4 regions of the Enterobacter cloacae complex sp. HYC042_NIDB genome follow, and region 4 is predicted to be linked to each of the others. Evidence: predicted binding sites of a transcription regulator. Region 4 holds the regulator's gene; each other region holds the start of a gene.
What was found. Region 4 encodes LexA, which represses DNA repair genes until DNA is damaged. Its sites were predicted from a motif close to TNCTGTATGTACATACAGNA; they were not measured.
Positions count from the first base shown of each region.

Region 1 (4,603 bases), 550 kb from region 4:
GCCAATCCCCGCCGCCTCCAGATCCGCCACTTCATCACGCAGCGCCAGGGCGATCTGTTTGGCGATGGTTTCACGGGTCACGTCTTCGCGCGGGAACGACCAGCAGAGAATGGTCACCGGGCCGGTCAGCATGCCTTTTACCGGCTTGTCGGTCAGGGACTGGGCGTACTTCGCCCACTCCACCGTGATCGGTTCCGGGCGGCTGACGTCGCCAATGACCACCGGCGGCTTCACGCAGCGGGAGCCGTAGCTCTGCACCCAGCCGTTCTGGGTAAAGACGAAGCCGTCCAGGTGTTCACCGAAGTATTCCACCATGTCGTTACGCTCGGCTTCGCCGTGTACCAGCACGTCCAGCCCGAGGCGTTCCTGCTCGATAATCGCCTGCTTGATGTGTTCCGCAATGCCGGTGCGGTAATGATTCGCGTCCAGATTGCCCTTTTTGAAGTCCAGACGCAGGCCGCGGATCTCGGTAGTTTGCGGGAATGAACCGATGGTCGTGGTCGGCCACGCGGGAAGATTGAAGCGGGCGCGCTGGGCTTCGGCACGTACCTCGTACGGGCTCTGACGCTGGCTGTCCCGGGCGGTTATGGCCGCCAGACGTTTTTCCACCGCCGGGTTGTGCACGCGAGCCGAGTGACGACGCGCCTGAATCGGTGCGCTCCAGTCGGTAATCGCCGCCGTATCGCCGCTGTTGAGCGCGTCGCGCAGCAGTGCCAGCTCTTCACATTTTTGCAGGGCGAAGGCAAACCAGCTCTTCACTTCAGGGTCGAGACGGGTCTCCACGCTCAGATCGATCGGACTGTGCAGCAGCGAGCAGGATGAAGCCACCCACAGCTCGCGTTTACCGACGATGTCTTTAATTTGGGCGTATTTCTCGCTCAGATCGGCGCGCCAGACGTTACGGCCGTTGACCAGACCGGCGGAGAGCAACCACTCCTCAGGCAGGCGCTCGTGCAGCTCTGCGACATCGTCCTTACCGTGAACCAGGTCAACGTGCAGGCCCTGAACCGGCAGCGCGGTGATAGTGTCGAGGTTCGGCGTCACGCCCTCGAAATAGGTGGTCAGCAGCAGCTTCACCTGTCCGGTGAGCGCGTCATACGCCGGTTTGAAGGCATCGAGCCACTCCTGCGGCAGCTCCAGCACCAGCGCGGGTTCGTCGATTTGCACCCACTGAATGCCGCGCTTGCCCAGCTCAATCAGCACCAGCTTATAGACCGGCAGAATATCGTTCAGCAGGCTGAGGCGGTCAAATTGTTCGCCCTTCACTTTACCCAGCCACAGGTAGGTTACCGGCCCCAGCAATACGGGCTTCACCTGGTGGCCCAGCGCCAGCGCTTCATCCACTTCGTCCAGAAGCTGCGTCCAGGTCAGCGTAAACTGCTGACCTTTGACGAACTCCGGCACCATATAGTGATAGTTGGTGTTAAACCACTTGGTCATTTCCGCCGCTGCCGCTGGCTCACCCGTTGGCGCGCGGCCACGGCCGATGCGGAACAGGGTGTCGATATCCACCGATCCATCTTTGTTCTGATGACGAGCCGGCACGTTGCCCAGCAGCAGGCTGGTCGTCAGAACATGGTCGTACCAGGCGAAATCGCCCACCGGCAGCAGGTCAATACCCGCCTGTTTTTGCTGATCCCAGTGACGGGCGCGCAGCTCCCGCCCCACCGCCAGGAGTTCTTCACGGGTGGCGTTGCCCGCCCAGTAGCTTTCTTGCGTTTTTTTCAGCTCGCGACGCAGGCCAACGCGAGGAAAACCGAGAGTGTGAGTGCGGATTGTCATGGTATGCCCCTTGTGAAATTTGTTATTTAGACGTCCAGATGTTTACACATCTATAATTGGCAGGTACTGTATATTCCTCAAGCGCAAAATGTTCATGGCGGAGTGAAGGACTTTCATGATCGAGATTAAACACCTGAAAACGCTACAAGCGTTGCGGAACTGCGGTTCGCTCGCGGCGGCGGCGGCCACGCTGCACCAGACCCAGTCCGCCCTTTCTCACCAGTTCAGCGATCTGGAACAACGCCTCGGATTTCGTCTTTTTGTGCGTAAGAGCCAGCCTTTGCGCTTTACGCCGCAGGGTGAAATTCTTCTTCAACTGGCGAATCAGGTACTGCCGCAGATCGCCAGTGCGCTGCAGGCGTGTAACGAGCCGCAGCAGACCAAACTGCGGATCGCCATTGAGTGCCACAGCTGTATTCAGTGGCTGACCCCCGCGCTTGAGAACTTTCGCCAGAAGTGGCCGCAGGTGGAGATGGACTTTAAATCCGGCGTGACGTTCGACCCGCAGCCCTCGCTCCAGCAGGGCGAGCTGGATCTGGTGATGACGTCCGACATCCTGCCGCGCAGCGGCCTGCACTATTCGCCGATGTTCGATTTTGAGGTGCGTCTGGTGCTGGCGCCGGACCATCCGCTGGCGGCCAAAACGCGCATTACGCCGGAAGATCTGGCGACAGAAACGCTGCTGATTTACCCGGTTCAGCGCAGCCGCCTGGATATCTGGCGTCATTTCCTGCAGCCGGCAGGCATCAGCCCGCAGCTGAAAAGCGTGGATAACACCCTGCTGCTGATCCAAATGGTGGCGGCCAGCATGGGTATCGCGGCGCTGCCGCACTGGGTGGTGGAGAGCTTTGAACGCCAGGGTCTGGTGGTCACCAAAACCCTGGGGGAAGGACTGTGGAGCCGATTGTACGCCGCCGTGCGCGATGGCGAGCAGCGTCAGCCGGTTACGGAGGCGTTTATTCGCTCAGCGCGGAACCACGCGTGCGACCATCTTCCGTTTGTGCGGAGCGCGGAGCGACCCAGCGGCGATGGACCCACAGTGAAGCCAGGATCACCGCCCCCCCAATAAGGAAGCTCGGCCAGTGCGGCTGTTCCTGCCAGATGGCAAGGTTCACCAGCAGCCCCGCCGGGACGTGCACGTTGTTCATGATCCCCAGCGTACCGGCGTCTACCTGCGTAGCGCCGTAGTTCCACATAAAGTACCCCAGCCCCGACGCCACCACGCCCAGCCAGACCAGAACGCTCCACTGCACGGTGGTGGTCGGCAGCTTTTGCGGGTTGCCGAGCATAAACCACGCCGCCACCGCGACGATCGCCGCGCCCATATAGAACCACGCAAACGCGTTGTGCTGCGGCATCGGGCGAGTTTCCATCAGGCGTTTGTAGCCCACCATACCAATGGCAAAGCTGATGTTGGCAAGCTGGACGAACATCAGCCCTGTCCAGAAGTGATCGCTAACTTTATCGTAGCGAATGATCGCCGCGCCAATAACCGCCAGCGCGGCGCTTAGCAGATATCCCCAGCGCAGACGGCGCCTGCTGAGCAGATCGTAAATCAGCGTGATATAGAGCGGCGTCAGCACGGTAAAGAGCAGGAATTCGGAGACGGACAGGTAGACGTAAGCCCGGAAGCTGAACAGATACATGATGCCAAGCTGCATCGCCCCCACCAGCATGTACAGCAGAATGGTTTTCAGCGATTGCCCGCGCGTGCGCAGGAACGGCAGAAATACCAGCGCCGCCAGCCCCACGCGCATCAGCACCGAGAAGTAACTGTCGACCGAACCGGCAAGGTATTCGCCAATCAGGCTAAAGGAGAAGGCCCACAGGATAGTGGTGATAATGAGTAGCGCCACAATGCTTGTCTCTCAGAAAGAAGGACAGGCATTGTAGCGAACTCTTTAGTTGACAACTGAACAATAAACAACCGAATGAAGATTATTCAAGGAACAGTTTGCGCAGGTATTTCGGTACCGCGTTGTCTGCGTTGGTGCCGATGACTTCCAGCTCCGGATGCAGATCCTTCAGACGCTGGTGCGCGTTTTCCATGATGCAGCCTTTGCCCGCCATAGAGAGCATCTCGGCGTCGTTCATGCCGTCGCCAAAGGCGATACAGTCTTTAAGCGCGAAGCCCAGACGTTTCGCAACCGCTTCGAGCGCGTGACCTTTAGAAACGCCGCCCGCCATCACTTCCAGACAGGTCAGGGTAGAGAAGCTCACGTTGACGCGATCGCCCCAGCGGGCGTTGATCGCCTGCTCAAGCGGCAGCAGCTCTTCGTGGCTGTCGCAGGTGAAGAACACCTTGCTGATCCCCTCTGGATCCAGCAGGCCCGGCTCATACAGGGAGTAGTTGAATACCGCTTCCTTGAAGAAACGCATTTCATCCGGGCGGTGGCGGTTCATGAACCATTCGTCGTCGCGGTATACGTTGGTGACGATAGCCGGATTGTTATGCACCACGCCGAAGAGATCGGCAGCAATATCGCGATCCAGGTTATGGGTGAAGATCAGGTTGCCGTCGGTATCATGCACGCGCGCACCGTTGGAGGTGATCATGTACGACTTGATCTCCAGATTATCGCGGATCTGCCCCACGTCCACGTGGTGGCGGCCGGTAGCGAACACAAAGTTCACGCCACGGGCGGTCAGAAGCTTTAAGGTCTCTTTCGCATAAGGCGACAGGGTGTGGTCGGGGGAAAGCAGCGTGCCATCTAAATCAGATGCAACAACCTGGTACATAGGAAAATTTAACCTCAATAGAAAATCAGTTATGCCGGTCGAAAAACTCGACGATGGCGTTAAGCGCGACTGAGCGCATAGC
Region 1 is NZ_CP109650.1:4,685,214-4,689,816, forward strand. Features, by position in the region: gene metE (5-methyltetrahydropteroyltriglutamate--homocysteine S-methyltransferase) at 1-1,782, opposite strand, end outside; gene metR (HTH-type transcriptional regulator MetR) at 1,898-2,851, shown strand; gene OKF39_RS22445 (carboxylate/amino acid/amine transporter) at 2,739-3,638, opposite strand; gene yigL (sugar/pyridoxal phosphate phosphatase YigL) at 3,721-4,521, opposite strand; gene pldB (lysophospholipase L2) at 4,547-4,603, opposite strand, start outside.
Region 1: the regulator LexA is predicted to act here: its motif matches at 1,847-1,866, upstream of metR (HTH-type transcriptional regulator MetR).

Region 2 (4,603 bases), 1.2 Mb from region 4:
CTGTAGCGGGTAAAGCGGCTAAAGAGGGTATTACGCGCCCCGGCCGGTTTCGCACCGTTCAGGTATTTCCCCGTCAGGGTGCCGAAACCGAGGCATGAATAGGCGAGCAGTTCCACTTCCTCATATTGCGTCACTTCGGCCAGCCCCACCTCGTAGCTGCGGTTAAGCAGGCTGTACGGGTTCTGGATGGTGACGATGCGCGGCAGATCGTGTTTATCCGCCAGGTGCAGATAGCGCATTACGCCAAAGGCCGTTTCGTTGGACACGCCAATGTAGCGGATTTTTCCCGCGCGCTGGCATTCGGTCAGCGCCTCCAGCGTTTCCAGCAGCGTAACGGCGGGGGCGCTCTCGTTCCAGCTGTAGCCGAGCTTGCCAAAACAGTTGGTTGGACGCTGCGGCCAGTGGACCTGGTAAAGGTCGAGATAGTCGGTTTGCAGGCGCTTCAGGCTCGCGTCCAGCGCGGCGCGGATATTTTTGCGATCGAGGATCTGGTTTGGGCGGATCCCGGCATCGTTGTTTCGCGCGGGGCCACTCACTTTCGAGGCGATAACCAACTTTTCACGGTTACCGCGTTTTGCCAGCCAGTTACCGACATAGGTTTCGGTAAGTCCCTGCGTTTCAGGGCGTGGAGGCACAGGGTACATCTCTGCAACATCAATCAGGTTAATCCCCTGGCTGACGGCATAATCGAGTTGTGCATGGGCATCGGCTTCGCTGTTTTGTTCACCAAATGTCATCGTGCCCAACCCCAGTTGACTTATCTCCAGAGCGCTGTGGGGGATACGGTGATAATGCATAGCCGGCTTCCTTCAATAGACATGTAGACCGCGTCAGGAACCTCCCGACAAAGGAATATAAACATGGCAGAGGGGAAGCAAAAGGGGAAGAAAAAAATCAAAAAGGCCAGTAGGCTACTGACCTCCGACTGTTATCGCTCAATAATTTGCGAGACTTCGTCGCGATTGATCTGCATTTTATTGCCTGCCTGGTCGTGGTAGCTGACCAGACCGGTATCATCGTCGACTTCAGGTTTACCGTCAGTCAGGATCATCCGGCCGTCTTTCGTCGCCATGACGTAATCACTGCTGCAGCCCGAAACGGCAAACGCCAACCCGACTGCTGAAATTAACACCGCCCATTTTTTCATCGTTATCGTCCTCATCTGGCTCGTATCAAATCATAGTGTAGTATTAACCCGTTATAGCAACAGGGTGAAGCGGTAAAATCTTAAAAACCAGGCGATTATGTTTGTGAGCTCGCAAAATAAGTAAAAAACTATGTTTTAAGTAAGAAATGACGAGCAAGCAGCGCGCCGGTGAAATTTTTTTTGAGATAAAAGCCGCGCGGCAGCGTCAGTATGGGTTCGCCCATCGCGCCGATCGCCTCGGTAAGCGCTTTGCTGTTTGCCGCTTTCGGGCGCAGCTGTAACACTTCTCCGTGCCGGGCGGTAATTCGCTCGACCTGACCGAGCACAATCATGTCCATCAGTTCTTCCCAGTCCAGGCGCAACTGATGCTCCTCTTCTTCATCCGGGCTCCAGAGCAGCGGCGCGCCAACGCGGCGTTCAGCTAACGGGATCTGCCGTTCGCCTTCAACCGGAACCCAAAGCACGCGATTCAGCTTATGGCGCACGTGGCTGGTTTCCCACGTTACGCCGGTATTGCCGGTTAAGGGCGCAACGCAGACAAAGGTAGTCTCCAGGGGCCGACCCTGGCGGTCGATAGGAATAGTTTTTAACTCTACGCCAAGGGCCGCGAAATCTTGCTCTGGCTTGCTCCCGGCGCTTGCCCCCAGCCACAGCTCCAGAAGCATGCCGATCCAGCCCTTATCTCGTTTCAGATCCTTCGGGATCTGTAGCCCTGCCATCGCCGCCAGTTCGCCCAGCGAGAAGCCTGCAAGGCGCTGAGCCTGCTGTAGCAACTGGCTTTCGCTCGAAGGCGGTGAGAGCAAGGGTGAAAGCGGATGCATGACGATAACCTTTTGATTAAAAAATAAACGAAGAAACAGTCCCCTGTGGATAGAGTTTAACTTTTTCCGTACCAATATTCCATGTGCATGATTTATAGGTTTTTTTATGAATTTTTCACGGTTTCATCAGGGACGCAAAACGGGTTGTTCAAATCTGGTCACTGACAATAAACAGGATCTTACACCATGTTATCCACAGAAAAATGGGATAACTGGGCATAACCCTGACTACTGTTTCAATTTACAGCCTTGACGTGCGACGAAAATCCAAATTTCAGACAAATTGTGCCTAACTTATTGGCACAATCTGTGGATAAAACCGACGCTGTTCGATCTTTCATCAGCACGACGATCCCTACTGTGACGATCGTCACGCTATTCTGCATTTTGTTTGTCGATATGAATATAAAATAATGAAAAATATGGCTTTATGTTGAAGGCGAGAAATGGGAGGGCAGAGGCCATTTCAGGTTGTTCATCGGTAATCAGACACTTCTTCACAACTATATCCACAGAAAAGGTGAATAAAATTGCCCTCAAGACCGCACATCTGTTTATAACTCTGAGCTTATTTGTGAGTTATTCAAATGTTATTAGGTTGCAGGCCTGTAAGAGAGTGGTTTACCGCCTCACTGTAGTGTGAAACAATCATTCATATATAAGGTTTAGTTTGGGGTAGTCCGGTGATTGATGACGATGGCTACCGCCCGAACGTAGGAATAGTAATTTGTAATCGTCAGGGCCAGGTCATGTGGGCCCGTCGATATGGTCAGCACTCCTGGCAGTTCCCGCAAGGCGGGATCAATCCGGGAGAGTCCCCAGAACAAGCGATGTACCGGGAGCTTTTTGAAGAGGTCGGTTTAAGCCGAAAAGATGTTCGCATCCTTGCCTCGACCCGCAACTGGTTGCGTTACAAGTTACCGAAACGTTTGGTGCGTTGGGACACAAAGCCGGTTTGTATCGGCCAGAAACAGAAGTGGTTTCTTCTGCAGTTGATGGGCAACGATTCGGACATCAATATGCAAACCAGCAGTACGCCGGAGTTCGATGGCTGGCGCTGGGTGAGCTATTGGTATCCTGTTCGTCAGGTCGTGTCATTTAAGCGCGATGTTTACCGTAGGGTGATGAAAGAGTTTGCAAGTGTGGTGATGCAGCTTCAGGAGATCCCGCCTAAGCCGCAGAGCGCACCTGCCTGGCGACGTAAAAGAGGTTAAGCTACGCAAATCATGCTCACCCGCTTGCGAGAAATAGTCGAGAAGGTGGCCAGCGCTCCGCGCCTCAACGAGGCGCTGAATATTTTGGTCACTGACATCTGTCTTGCGATGGAGACCGAGGTCTGTTCGGTGTATCTGGCCGACCACGATCGGCGCTGCTATTACCTGATGGCGACCCGCGGTTTGAAAAAGCCGCGGGGGCGCACCGTAACGCTCGCATTTGATGAAGGTATCGTCGGTCTGGTTGGGCGGCTGGCTGAACCTATCAACCTTGCCGACGCGCAAAAACACCCCAGCTTTAAATACATCCCTTCCGTAAAAGAAGAACGCTTCCGCGCGTTTCTGGGTGTGCCGATTATTCAGCGTCGTCAGCTACTCGGTGTGCTGGTCGTCCAGCAGCGCGAGCTGCGTCAGTATGATGAAAGCGAAGAGTCCTTCCTCGTCACGCTGGCGACACAGATGGCGGCGATCCTCTCTCAGTCTCAGCTTGCTGCGCTCTTTGGTCAGTACCGCCATACGCGCATTCGCGCCCTTCCGGCATCGCCAGGGGTGGCGATTGCGGAAGGCTGGATGGACGCCACGCTGCCATTGATGGAGCAGGTCTACGAAGCCTCTACGCTTGATGAAGCGCTGGAGCGCGAGCGTCTTACTGCCGCGCTGGAAGAGGCGGCCAATGAGTTCCGTCGCTACAGCAAGCGCTTTGCCGCTGGTGCGCAAAAAGAGACGGCGGCCATCTTCGACCTCTACTCGCACCTGCTTTCCGACGCGCGTCTGCGCCGTGAGCTTTTTGCTGAGGTTGATAAAGGCGCAGTCGCGGAGTGGGCGGTTAAAAAGGTCATCGAAAAATTTGCCGAGCAGTTCGCTGACCTGACCGACGGTTATCTGAAAGAGCGGGCGGGAGATCTCCGCGCGCTGGGACAGCGCCTGCTGTTCCACCTTGATGATACCATTCAGGGGCCGAATGCCTGGCCAAAACGGTTTGTGCTGGTGGCCGATGAACTTTCGGCAACAACACTGGCCGAGCTGCCGCAGGACAGACTCGCCGGGGTTGTCGTACGTGATGGTGCAGCGAACTCCCATGCCGCCATTATGGTGCGCGCGCTCGGTATCCCTACCGTTATGGGGGCGGATATTCAGCCATCGGTGCTGCACCGCCGCACGCTGGTGGTTGATGGTTACCGCGGTGAACTGCTGGTCGATCCTGAGCCGGTTCTGCTCCAGGAATATCAGCGTCTCATCAGCGAAGAGAATGAATTAAGCAAGCTGGCGGAAGATGACGTTAACCTGCCCGCGCAGCTGAAAAGCGGAGAGCGGATCAAAGTCATGCTCAACGCCGGCTTAAGCCCCGAGCACGAAGAGAAGCTTGGCAGCCGCATCGACGGGATCGGTTTATACCGCACTGAAATCCCCTTCATGCTGCA
Region 2 is NZ_CP109650.1:4,000,304-4,004,906, reverse strand. Features, by position in the region: gene OKF39_RS19120 (NADP(H)-dependent aldo-keto reductase) at 1-797, opposite strand, end outside; gene OKF39_RS19115 (YgdI/YgdR family lipoprotein) at 929-1,147, opposite strand; gene mutH (DNA mismatch repair endonuclease MutH) at 1,276-1,968, opposite strand; gene rppH (RNA pyrophosphohydrolase) at 2,652-3,182, shown strand; gene ptsP (phosphoenolpyruvate--protein phosphotransferase) at 3,195-4,603, shown strand, end outside.
Region 2: the regulator LexA is predicted to act here: its motif matches at 2,198-2,217, upstream of mutH (DNA mismatch repair endonuclease MutH).

Region 3 (4,603 bases), 1.8 Mb from region 4:
GCTGACCCATCTCATTGCGGCCAGAGAGGGTGATATCCTGCGTCAGATCGCCTCCCGCAATGGCGCGAATATGGTTCATGATGGCGTTGAGCGGTTTTAACAGCAGGTGCTGTAAACCCTGCCAGATCACCACCAGCACGGCGATAACGGCCAGGAAAATGGCTGCCAGCGTCCACTGCATCTGCGTGAAGCTGCTTTGGTTCTCTTCGGTTGCCGCCTTCAGCAGCGTGTTGTTCTCGGCGCGCCAGCGGTTATAGACCGCTTCCATGTCGTCCTGGGCCTGCTGAGCGTCCAGATCGCCATAGGCCTGGTAGTTGTCGGCACGCAGATACTCAATCGACAAACGCATCACCTCGTGCATCTGATTCCATGACTTCTGCATCTCGTCGGTTAACGCCGCATTCTGGCCGTTAACCTGCGGCATTTTCTGCCATTCTTTGTTATAGGCTTCAGCTTTAGCCAGCGAGTCGCCTGCGGTGCCGAGCAGTTTGTTAATCGCGGCAAGGGATGCCGGGTCGCGCTGGTTCTTCAGGTAGCGGATTGCCACGCGAGTGACGGTAACGCGCGTTTTCACCAGCGTGTTCACGCTGTCGCTCAGGCTTTCCTGCTGGGCATTCAGCACGCCGGAGTTCTGGAAGTTATGGCGATCGTTGCTGACGGCAGAGTAGAACAACCCTCCCGTGACAACTTGCAGCAGACAGAATATGGTGAGGGCAAAGATAATTCCGGTAATCACGTGCAGATTTTTCAGCATAGCGGTCGTCCGTTAGAAAAGATGCAGAGGTACACCCATACTATCGTCGTATAGAATTTAAACTTTAATTTAACTCGCGCTTAACTTAGGGCTTCGGTCAGGAACCTGTTGTAAATCCGGATCATTTTATGAGGAAGGTTAACATGAGCAGCATTGATAAAAGCGGGACGTACGCGCTCGGAACGCGAACGGTTAAACGACTGGGCTACGGGGCAATGCAGCTTGCCGGGCCGGGCGTATTTGGCCCGCCGAAGGATAAACAGGCCGCGCTGGACGTGCTGCGCGAAGCCGTGGCGGCGGGTGTGAATCATATCGATACCAGCGATTTTTACGGCCCGCATGTGACGAACCAGCTGATCCGCGAGGCGCTTCATCCTTACCGGGACGATCTCACCCTCGTCACCAAGATCGGTGCCCGTCGCGATGACAAAGGGGCCTGGCTGCCGGCCTTTTCCGCGCAGGAGCTGACCCAGGCGGTGCATGACAACCTGCGCAACCTGAAGCTGGATGTGCTGGACGTGGTGAACCTGCGGATCATGTTTAGCGCACACGGCCCGGCAGAAGGATCGATTGCTGAACCGCTTTCCACCCTCGCAGAATTACAGCAGCAGGGGCTGGTACGCCACATTGGCCTGAGCAACGTCACGGCCACGCAGGTGGCGGAAGCGCGGAAGATGGTGCAGGTCGTCTGCGTGCAGAACATGTACAACATTGTGAACCGCGGCGACGATGCGCTGGTGGATTTACTGGCGCAGCAGGGGATTGCGTATGTGCCGTTCTTCCCGTTGGGAGGCTTCACGCCACTGCAGTCCACCGGCCTGCAGGCCGTCGCGGATTCCCTGGGCGCAACGGCGATGCAGGTTGCGCTGGCATGGCTGCTGCAACGGTCGCCGAACATCCTGCTGATCCCCGGCACGTCATCCGTGGCGCATCTGCGGCAAAACCTCGCGGCGGGAGAGGTGCAATTGCCGCCTGAAGCACTTGAAAAACTGAATGCGCTGATGGGTTAATCACAGCATGGGCAAAGCCGGAAGGACACTTCCAGGCTTTGCCTGCTCAGACTCCGCATTGACTTTTCTGTCTGTGAAGCGCTAACGCTTCTGCCACAATTTCCTGCTTGCTTTTTCGCGTCTCAAAGGCGGTGATTCTGATGTATTCCATCAGGTCAGGCTCAATGCGGGCGCTCAACATCCTGAGATCGGCCTCCTTTGCTAAACCGCGGGCAACTCGCTTGTCGGGATAGTCACGGGCTGGCATAGAAAACGTCCTCCAAAAGTCTTGATAATTCGTGCCCTAAAATATGCGTTATTCTGATATATAAGTCAATAGATAGTGTTTGTATAGTGATTTAGTGATCTTTTTTTCACATGAAGTGATTTTAAAGTGTTTTCTAATGACTTTTTTATGACTTTTGGTTGGCCCATCTGCGATCGCCAGCAGGAGAGGTTGCTAAATTAAATCCGCTCAAACTTCAACGTGTTTGCGGTCTTTGTCGGAAATGACCTTGATCCTGTGCCGTAATCCGTAATACTGTGTTTATATACAGTATCTGGCGGGAAAGGCATTTATGGACACTCTCTTTTCTTATCATCCAAAGCAACTTATTGAATTACCTTTATATCTTGAGCGTGTTGCCTGTGGCTTTCCAAGCCCTGCGCAGGATTATGTGGAGGATCGTCTCGATCTTAACCGGCTGGCGGTCAGGCACCCCAGTGCGACCTACTTTATCAAAGTGAGCGGGGACTCCATGATCGGCGCAGGGATTAGCGACGGCGATCTGCTGGTGGTAGACCGCTCGTTAAATGCCGAGCACGGGGACATTGTTGTGGCGTCGGTCGGCGGCGAGTTTACGGTGAAAGAGCTACAGACCCGCCCGGTTCTGCGGCTGCTGCCGCGTAATGCCCGCTATCAGCCGATCGCCTTTCAGTCCGAAGAGGAGCTGCAAATCTTCGGTGTCGTCACTCATACGCTCAAAACGCATAAACATGTTCGCGCTGGTTGATGTGAATAGCTTCTATGCCTCCTGCGAGAGGGTGTTTCGCCCCGATCTGGTGGGTAAGCCCATCGTGGTGGTGTCCAATAACGACGGCTGTATTATTTCGCTGTCGCGGGAGGCAAAGCAGTTCGGCATAAAAATGGGGGAGCCCTATTTTAAATTCAAAGAGAAGGGGTATCCGTCGCGGGTTTACGTCTTTAGCTCCAACTATGCGCTGTATGCCGATCTCAGCAGCCGGGTGATGCAGACGCTGACCGATCTCGCGCCGGCCATTGAGATCTACTCCATCGATGAAGCATTTGTGAACGTTTCGGGTGTCAGCAACTGCATCTCGCTGGAAGCATTCGGTCATCAGATGCGTACGCAGGTCTTTAAAAACACAGGCTTAAGTGTGGGCGTCGGGATTGCGCCGACTAAAACGCTGGCGAAGCTGGCCAACTATGCGGCGAAGCGGTGGTCAGCCACCGGTGGCGTGGTCGATCTCTCGGATCGTGGACGGCAGCGTAAGCTGCTGGCAAAGGTTCCGGTGGAGGAGGTGTGGGGCGTAGGACGACGTATCACGAAAAAGCTTAACGCGATGGGGATAACCACGGCGCTGGAGCTGGCGGAAGCGTCATCCTGGGTCATCCGCAAACATTTTAACGTGGTAATGGAGCGCACGGCGCGCGAGCTTCGAGGTGAGCCCTGCCTCGATCTGGAAGAGTTTACTCCTACGAAGCAGCAAATTATCTGTAGTCGTTCGTTTGGACACCGTATTACGCAGTACGAGGAGATGCATCAGGCCATTTGCGCCTATGCAGAACGTGCTGCGGAAAAACTGCGTGGCGAGCATCAGTATTGCCGCTTTATCAGCGTGTTTGTGCGCACCAGCCCACACGCGGACAACGAAATTTATTACGGCAATCAGGCTTCCGTCACCCTGATGACGCCCACCAATGATTCGCGCGATATCATCCGTGCCGCCACTGAGGCGCTGGGGCGTATCTGGCTTGACGGATATCGCTATATGAAAGCGGGGGTGATGCTGGCAGACTTTTTCAGCAGCGGCGTTGCCCAGCTGAATTTGTTTGACGATAACCGCCCGAGCGCCAACAGCGCCGCGCTGATGGAAACCATCGACAGCTTAAATCATTCCGGCAAAGGGAAAATATGGTTTGCCGGGCAGGGGATTGAGAAAGCCTGGGCGATGAAGCGGGAGATGCTGTCACCGGCCTATACGACGCGCTACGCGGATTTACCGGTGGCGAGATGAAAGGCGGCTATGTGTGACAAAGAGCCGAAGACGGTTTACGGACGCCGCTCCTGTGCAGCGTCCATAGCATCAGGGTTAAGGGCTTACTCAACCGTTAACGCATCGACAACCTTGTCGCTTCTCTATCCACACCGCCATCTCTCCCGCAAGGTGCGGGCCTTTACCGAGTGGCTGGAAAGTTTAGTGTAAAACCGCCCCCGGAGAAGAGCCGCCAGTTCATGACACCGCGCGCTAATCTGTTCCATGGCATTCAGCAGGCGAGGCGTGGGTTCGTTTGCGCAGTTTAGCCGCAGCAGCTGACGGAGGATGAGATCCCCCGGGTCCTGAGGAACCGTTTTGCGCTGACTGCTGTGTAATCTGCCGGGGAACGATTGAGCCTCAGCTCACCTTTCTTCTGCGGCTTTGCGCTGAGTCCCCCACTGTAACAGCAGGCTAAACGACGCGGGTAGTACGGTCAGCGTTACCAGCGTCGCGACCAGCAGCCCGCCGATAATCGCATAGGCCATTGGCCCCCAGAATACCTGATGAGAGATCGGGATCATGCCCAGAATGGCGGCGCAGGCGGTCAGACAGATGGGTCTGGCCCGATGCTCCGCGGCCG
Region 3 is NZ_CP109650.1:2,299,741-2,304,343, forward strand. Features, by position in the region: gene tcp (methyl-accepting chemotaxis citrate transducer) at 1-754, opposite strand, end outside; gene OKF39_RS11065 (aldo/keto reductase family oxidoreductase) at 898-1,764, shown strand; gene OKF39_RS11070 (hypothetical protein) at 1,811-2,011, opposite strand; gene umuD (translesion error-prone DNA polymerase V autoproteolytic subunit) at 2,322-2,756, shown strand; gene umuC (translesion error-prone DNA polymerase V subunit UmuC) at 2,740-4,002, shown strand; gene OKF39_RS11085 (efflux RND transporter permease subunit) at 4,386-4,603, opposite strand, start outside.
Region 3: the regulator LexA is predicted to act here: its motif matches at 2,283-2,302, upstream of umuD (translesion error-prone DNA polymerase V autoproteolytic subunit).

Region 4 (4,603 bases):
ATCAGCGGCATCGGCTCGCCAAAGTTTACGTAGCCCTGACCCAGGTTGCGTAACTTGCTCAGGCCGCGCAGCATCTGCGGCAGGCTCTCTTTCTCTTTGGTCGCACCGCGCAGCTCTTTGGCGTACGTGCCAACTTCCATCACGTGCTCATAGCCAATGTAAATTGGCACAAGCGTGATTGGACGCGTACCGCCGCGCAGCATCGCCTGAATGGTCATCGACAGCGTGCCGGTCTTCGGATCGAGCAGACGACCGGTACGGGAGCGCCCGCCCTCAACGAAGTACTCTACGGAGTAGCCGCGGCTGAACAGCTCGCCCAGATACTCGCGGAACACGGTGGAGTAGAGCTTGTTGCCCTTGAAGGTACGACGAATAAAGAACGCGCCCAGGCGGCGGAAAATCGGGCCTGCTGGCCAGAAGTTCAGGTTAATACCGGCGGCAATGTGCGGCGGTACCAGTCCCTGGTGATAGAGCACGTAGGAGAGAAGCAGGTAGTCCATGTGGCTGCGGTGGCAGGGGACATAGACAATCTCATGACCATCGTGCGCCAGCTGACGTACACGCTCAGCGTTATGCACGTTGATGCCCTGATACAGGCGGTTCCAGGTAAAGCCGAGAATACGATCGGACAGGCGAATCATCTCGTAGGAGAAGTTCGCTGCGATCTCTTCCATCAGCGCAATGGCGTTCTGCTGGGCTTTCTCATGGGAAATTTTCTTGCTGCGCGCTTCGTCTTCAACGGCGCGGGCGATCGCTTTGGAGGCCAGCAGCTTGTTGAACAGGTCCTGACGCGCCGGAAGACGTGGCCCTACGGCCGCCAGGCGCTGACGGGCGAAGTGCATACGTGCCACGCGCGCCAGTTTTTGCGCGATGATCTTGTCAGTGCCGTGCTCGTCCGCCATTCGGCGAAGGGAGACGGAAGGGGAGAAGCGCACAAAGCTGTCGCGTCCCAGCCAGGAGACCGCGAAGAACTTCTGGATGCCGTTAAGCATGCGCAGCGGCGGGTTCTCTTCGCCTTTTTCGCGGCCCGGACGGCGACCAAACATCACCGATACCGGCACCATCTGCACATCCAGGTCAGGATTGCTGCGGTGCAGGTCGAGATAGTCGTGGAACAGCTTGATGGACTCTTCTTTCGGCGTGTAATAGGTAAACACGCGCGGCCCGCCGTGAATGAACACGTAGCGCGGCAGCAAAGTGCCGTCAACTTCCAGTGGTTCAAGCGGATCGGGTAAATCATGCGCCAGACACTGGGCACGGAGCGTTAGCAGGTCTGCCTTAGAGTTATAAGGCAAAACGTACATAATAGGGCGCGACGTATCGAGCCCCAGTTCCAGCGCGGGTTCTGCTGGGATAGACTTGCTTTTTACCAGTATGCTTAATGGTAAATTAAGTAATTTGTAGTAAATTCGTGGCCAGCCGGACATAAACGATGTAAAGCCTCTGGTTAATAATGCAATTGCGGCGCAAGGATAACAGAAAGCGCGCAAAATTTCTGTTGTTACCCGTCATACTTCAGGCGGCAGCGAAACGCGCTGCAGCTCCTGTTACTGACGCTCTTTTTTAAAAAAGGTTCTTTTAATGGCCAATAATACCACTGGGTTGACGCGTATCATCAAAGCCGCCGGCTATTCATGGAAAGGTTTCCGTGCCGCGTGGGGCAATGAAGCTGCTTTTCGCCAGGAAGGTGTCGCCGCTATCGTCGCGGTTATCATCGCCTGTTTCCTTGATGTAGATGCCATTACCCGCGTGCTTCTCATCGGTTCCGTACTTCTGGTGATGATAGTGGAAATTCTCAATAGCGCTATTGAGGCCGTGGTCGATCGAATCGGTTCTGAATTTCACGAGCTCTCTGGCCGTGCGAAAGATATGGGCTCCGCCGCTGTCCTGCTGGCGATTATCACCGCAGCCATTACCTGGGGCACGCTGCTTTGGTCACATTTCCGATGATGCTCGAGGAATAATTAAGTCCCTGGTTTTTTGTGCAGTTTTTGGTTCCAAAATCGCCTTTGACTGTATATACTCACAGCATAACTGTATATACACCCAGGGGGCGGAATGAAAGCATTAACGACCAGGCAGCAAGAGGTGTTTGATCTCATTCGGGATCATATCGGCCAGACGGGTATGCCACCCACGCGTGCGGAAATCGCGCAGCGTCTGGGTTTCCGTTCTCCGAATGCTGCCGAGGAACACCTGAAAGCGCTGGCGCGTAAGGGTGTGATTGAGATTGTGTCAGGCGCGTCGCGTGGTATCCGCCTGCTGGTGGAAGAAGAGACGGGCATTCCGCTGATAGGCCGCGTTGCCGCAGGTGAACCGCTGCTGGCACAACAGCATATTGAAGGTCACTACCAGGTCGATCCTGGTATGTTCAAGCCGAGCGCTGATTTTCTGCTGCGCGTTAGCGGGATGTCGATGAAAGACATCGGCATTCTTGATGGCGACCTTCTGGCCGTTCACAAAACGCAGGATGTGCGAAACGGCCAGGTGGTGGTTGCGCGCATTGATGATGAAGTGACCGTTAAGCGCCTGAAAAAACAGGGTAACACCGTTCAGTTGTTGCCCGAAAACAACGAGTTCACCCCGATTGTGGTCGACCTGCGCGAACAGAGCTTCTCTATTGAAGGTCTGGCTGTTGGCGTGATTCGTAACGGCGAATGGCTGTAATCTCTTCCTGACAGGCTACGCTTCCGCTGTAGCCTGCTTCATTTACCCTTCCCGGTATCTCTCATGTCACTGCTGACGGCATCTGATAAGGCATTGTGGCGTCTTGCCCTGCCGATGATTTTCTCCAATATCACCGTGCCCTTGCTGGGTCTGGTCGATACGGCCGTTATTGGTCATCTCGATTCCCCTGTTTATCTTGGCGGCGTGGCGATTGGCGCGACGGCAACCAGCTTTCTGTTTATGCTGCTGCTCTTTTTGCGTATGAGTACTACCGGGCTCACGGCACAGGCGTATGGTGCGAAAGATCCGTTACGTCTGGCGCGTGCGCTGGTGCAGCCGCTGATCCTGGCGCTTGGCGCGGGGGTACTCATTGTTTTACTGCGCACGCCCCTGATAGACCTTGCGCTCCATGTTGTTGGTGGCAGCGAGGCGGTACTGGAGCAGGCGCGTCGCTTCCTGGAAATCCGCTGGCTCAGCGCGCCCGCTTCGCTGGCAAACCTGGTTCTGCTGGGTTGGTTACTGGGTGTGCAATACGCCCGTGCGCCAGTGATTTTGCTGGTCGTGGGAAACCTTCTCAACATTGTGCTCGATCTCTGGCTGGTGATGGGCCTGCATATGGACGTGCGCGGTGCGGCACTGGCGACGGCGATTGCCGAATACGGAACCTTACTCATTGGGCTGTGGATGGTCTGGCGCGTGATGGCCCTGCGCGGGATATCCCTCGTAATGCTGAAAACCGCATGGCGCGGCAATATCCGTAAACTGCTGGCGCTCAACCGTGACATCATGCTGCGCTCGCTTCTGCTACAACTCTGTTTTGGCGCATTGACGGTTTTTGGTGCCCGTCTTGGGCCTGAGATCGTCGCGGTGAATGCGGTCCTGATGACATTGCTGACGTTTACCGCCTACGCGCTGGACGGCTTCGCCTACGCCGTTGAGGCGCATTCCGGGCAGGCGTACGGCGCGCGGGAAAGTGGCCAGCTTAGGGATGTCTGGCGGGCAGCCTGTCGACAAGCGGGACTGGTGGCACTGGCGTTTGCACTCATTTATGCCTGTTTTGGCCGTGACATTATTGCATTACTCACTTCGATCCCGGCTTTACGTGAACTGGCGGACCACTACATCGTCTGGCAGGTGATCTTGCCGGTGGTGGGGGTGTGGTGTTATCTGCTGGACGGCATGTTTATCGGTGCGACGCGCGGAGCGGAAATGCGCAACAGTATGGCGGTTGCGGCGGCGGGGTTTGGTTTGACGCTGCTGACGCTTCCGTGGCTGGATAATCACGGTTTGTGGCTGGCGCTTGCGGTCTTTCTCTCCCTGCGCGGCCTCTCGCTTGCCTTTATCTGGCATCGCCACTGGCAAAATAATACCTGGCTTCCTTCCCGTCACGATATATCGTGACGGTTAAAGATTCCGAATATGAAATCAACTGCCGAATCCTCAACTATTATTATTATCACGTCCAGCAGAAAAGAACGTAACGGACGTTACGACCCGACGCTTAACTAAGAGGACACGATGATGAATAAAGACGAAATCGGCGGCAACTGGAAGCAGTTCAAAGGTAAAGCGAAAGAACAGTGGGGTAAACTGACTGATGACGATATGACCGTCATTGAAGGCAAGCGCGATCAGCTTGTCGGTAAAATTCAGGAACGTTACGGCTACGAGAAAGACCAGGCGGAAAATGAAGTCAAAGACTGGGAAACCCGTAACGATTACCGCTGGTAACGCTGAATAACCCACAGAGGCGGCTTAAGAGCCGCCTTTCTTTTGCTGCTAACGCGGCTTTTTCTTTATCAGAATTGAGTGGTCGTGCTGACACGCATCCTGATGTCGACAGGCTTCCACCTCAACGCATGCAGAACACAGCCCGTGCGCTTCAATCACGTTATGACGCAGGGCAAAACCCATTTTTGCCGCCAGCGTGTGCATA
Region 4 is NZ_CP109650.1:508,781-513,383, forward strand. Features, by position in the region: gene plsB (glycerol-3-phosphate 1-O-acyltransferase PlsB) at 1-1,427, opposite strand, end outside; gene OKF39_RS02405 (diacylglycerol kinase) at 1,582-1,950, shown strand; gene lexA (transcriptional repressor LexA) at 2,059-2,667, shown strand; gene dinF (MATE family efflux transporter DinF) at 2,731-4,068, shown strand; gene OKF39_RS02420 (CsbD family protein) at 4,189-4,398, shown strand; gene zur (zinc uptake transcriptional repressor Zur) at 4,447-4,603, opposite strand, start outside.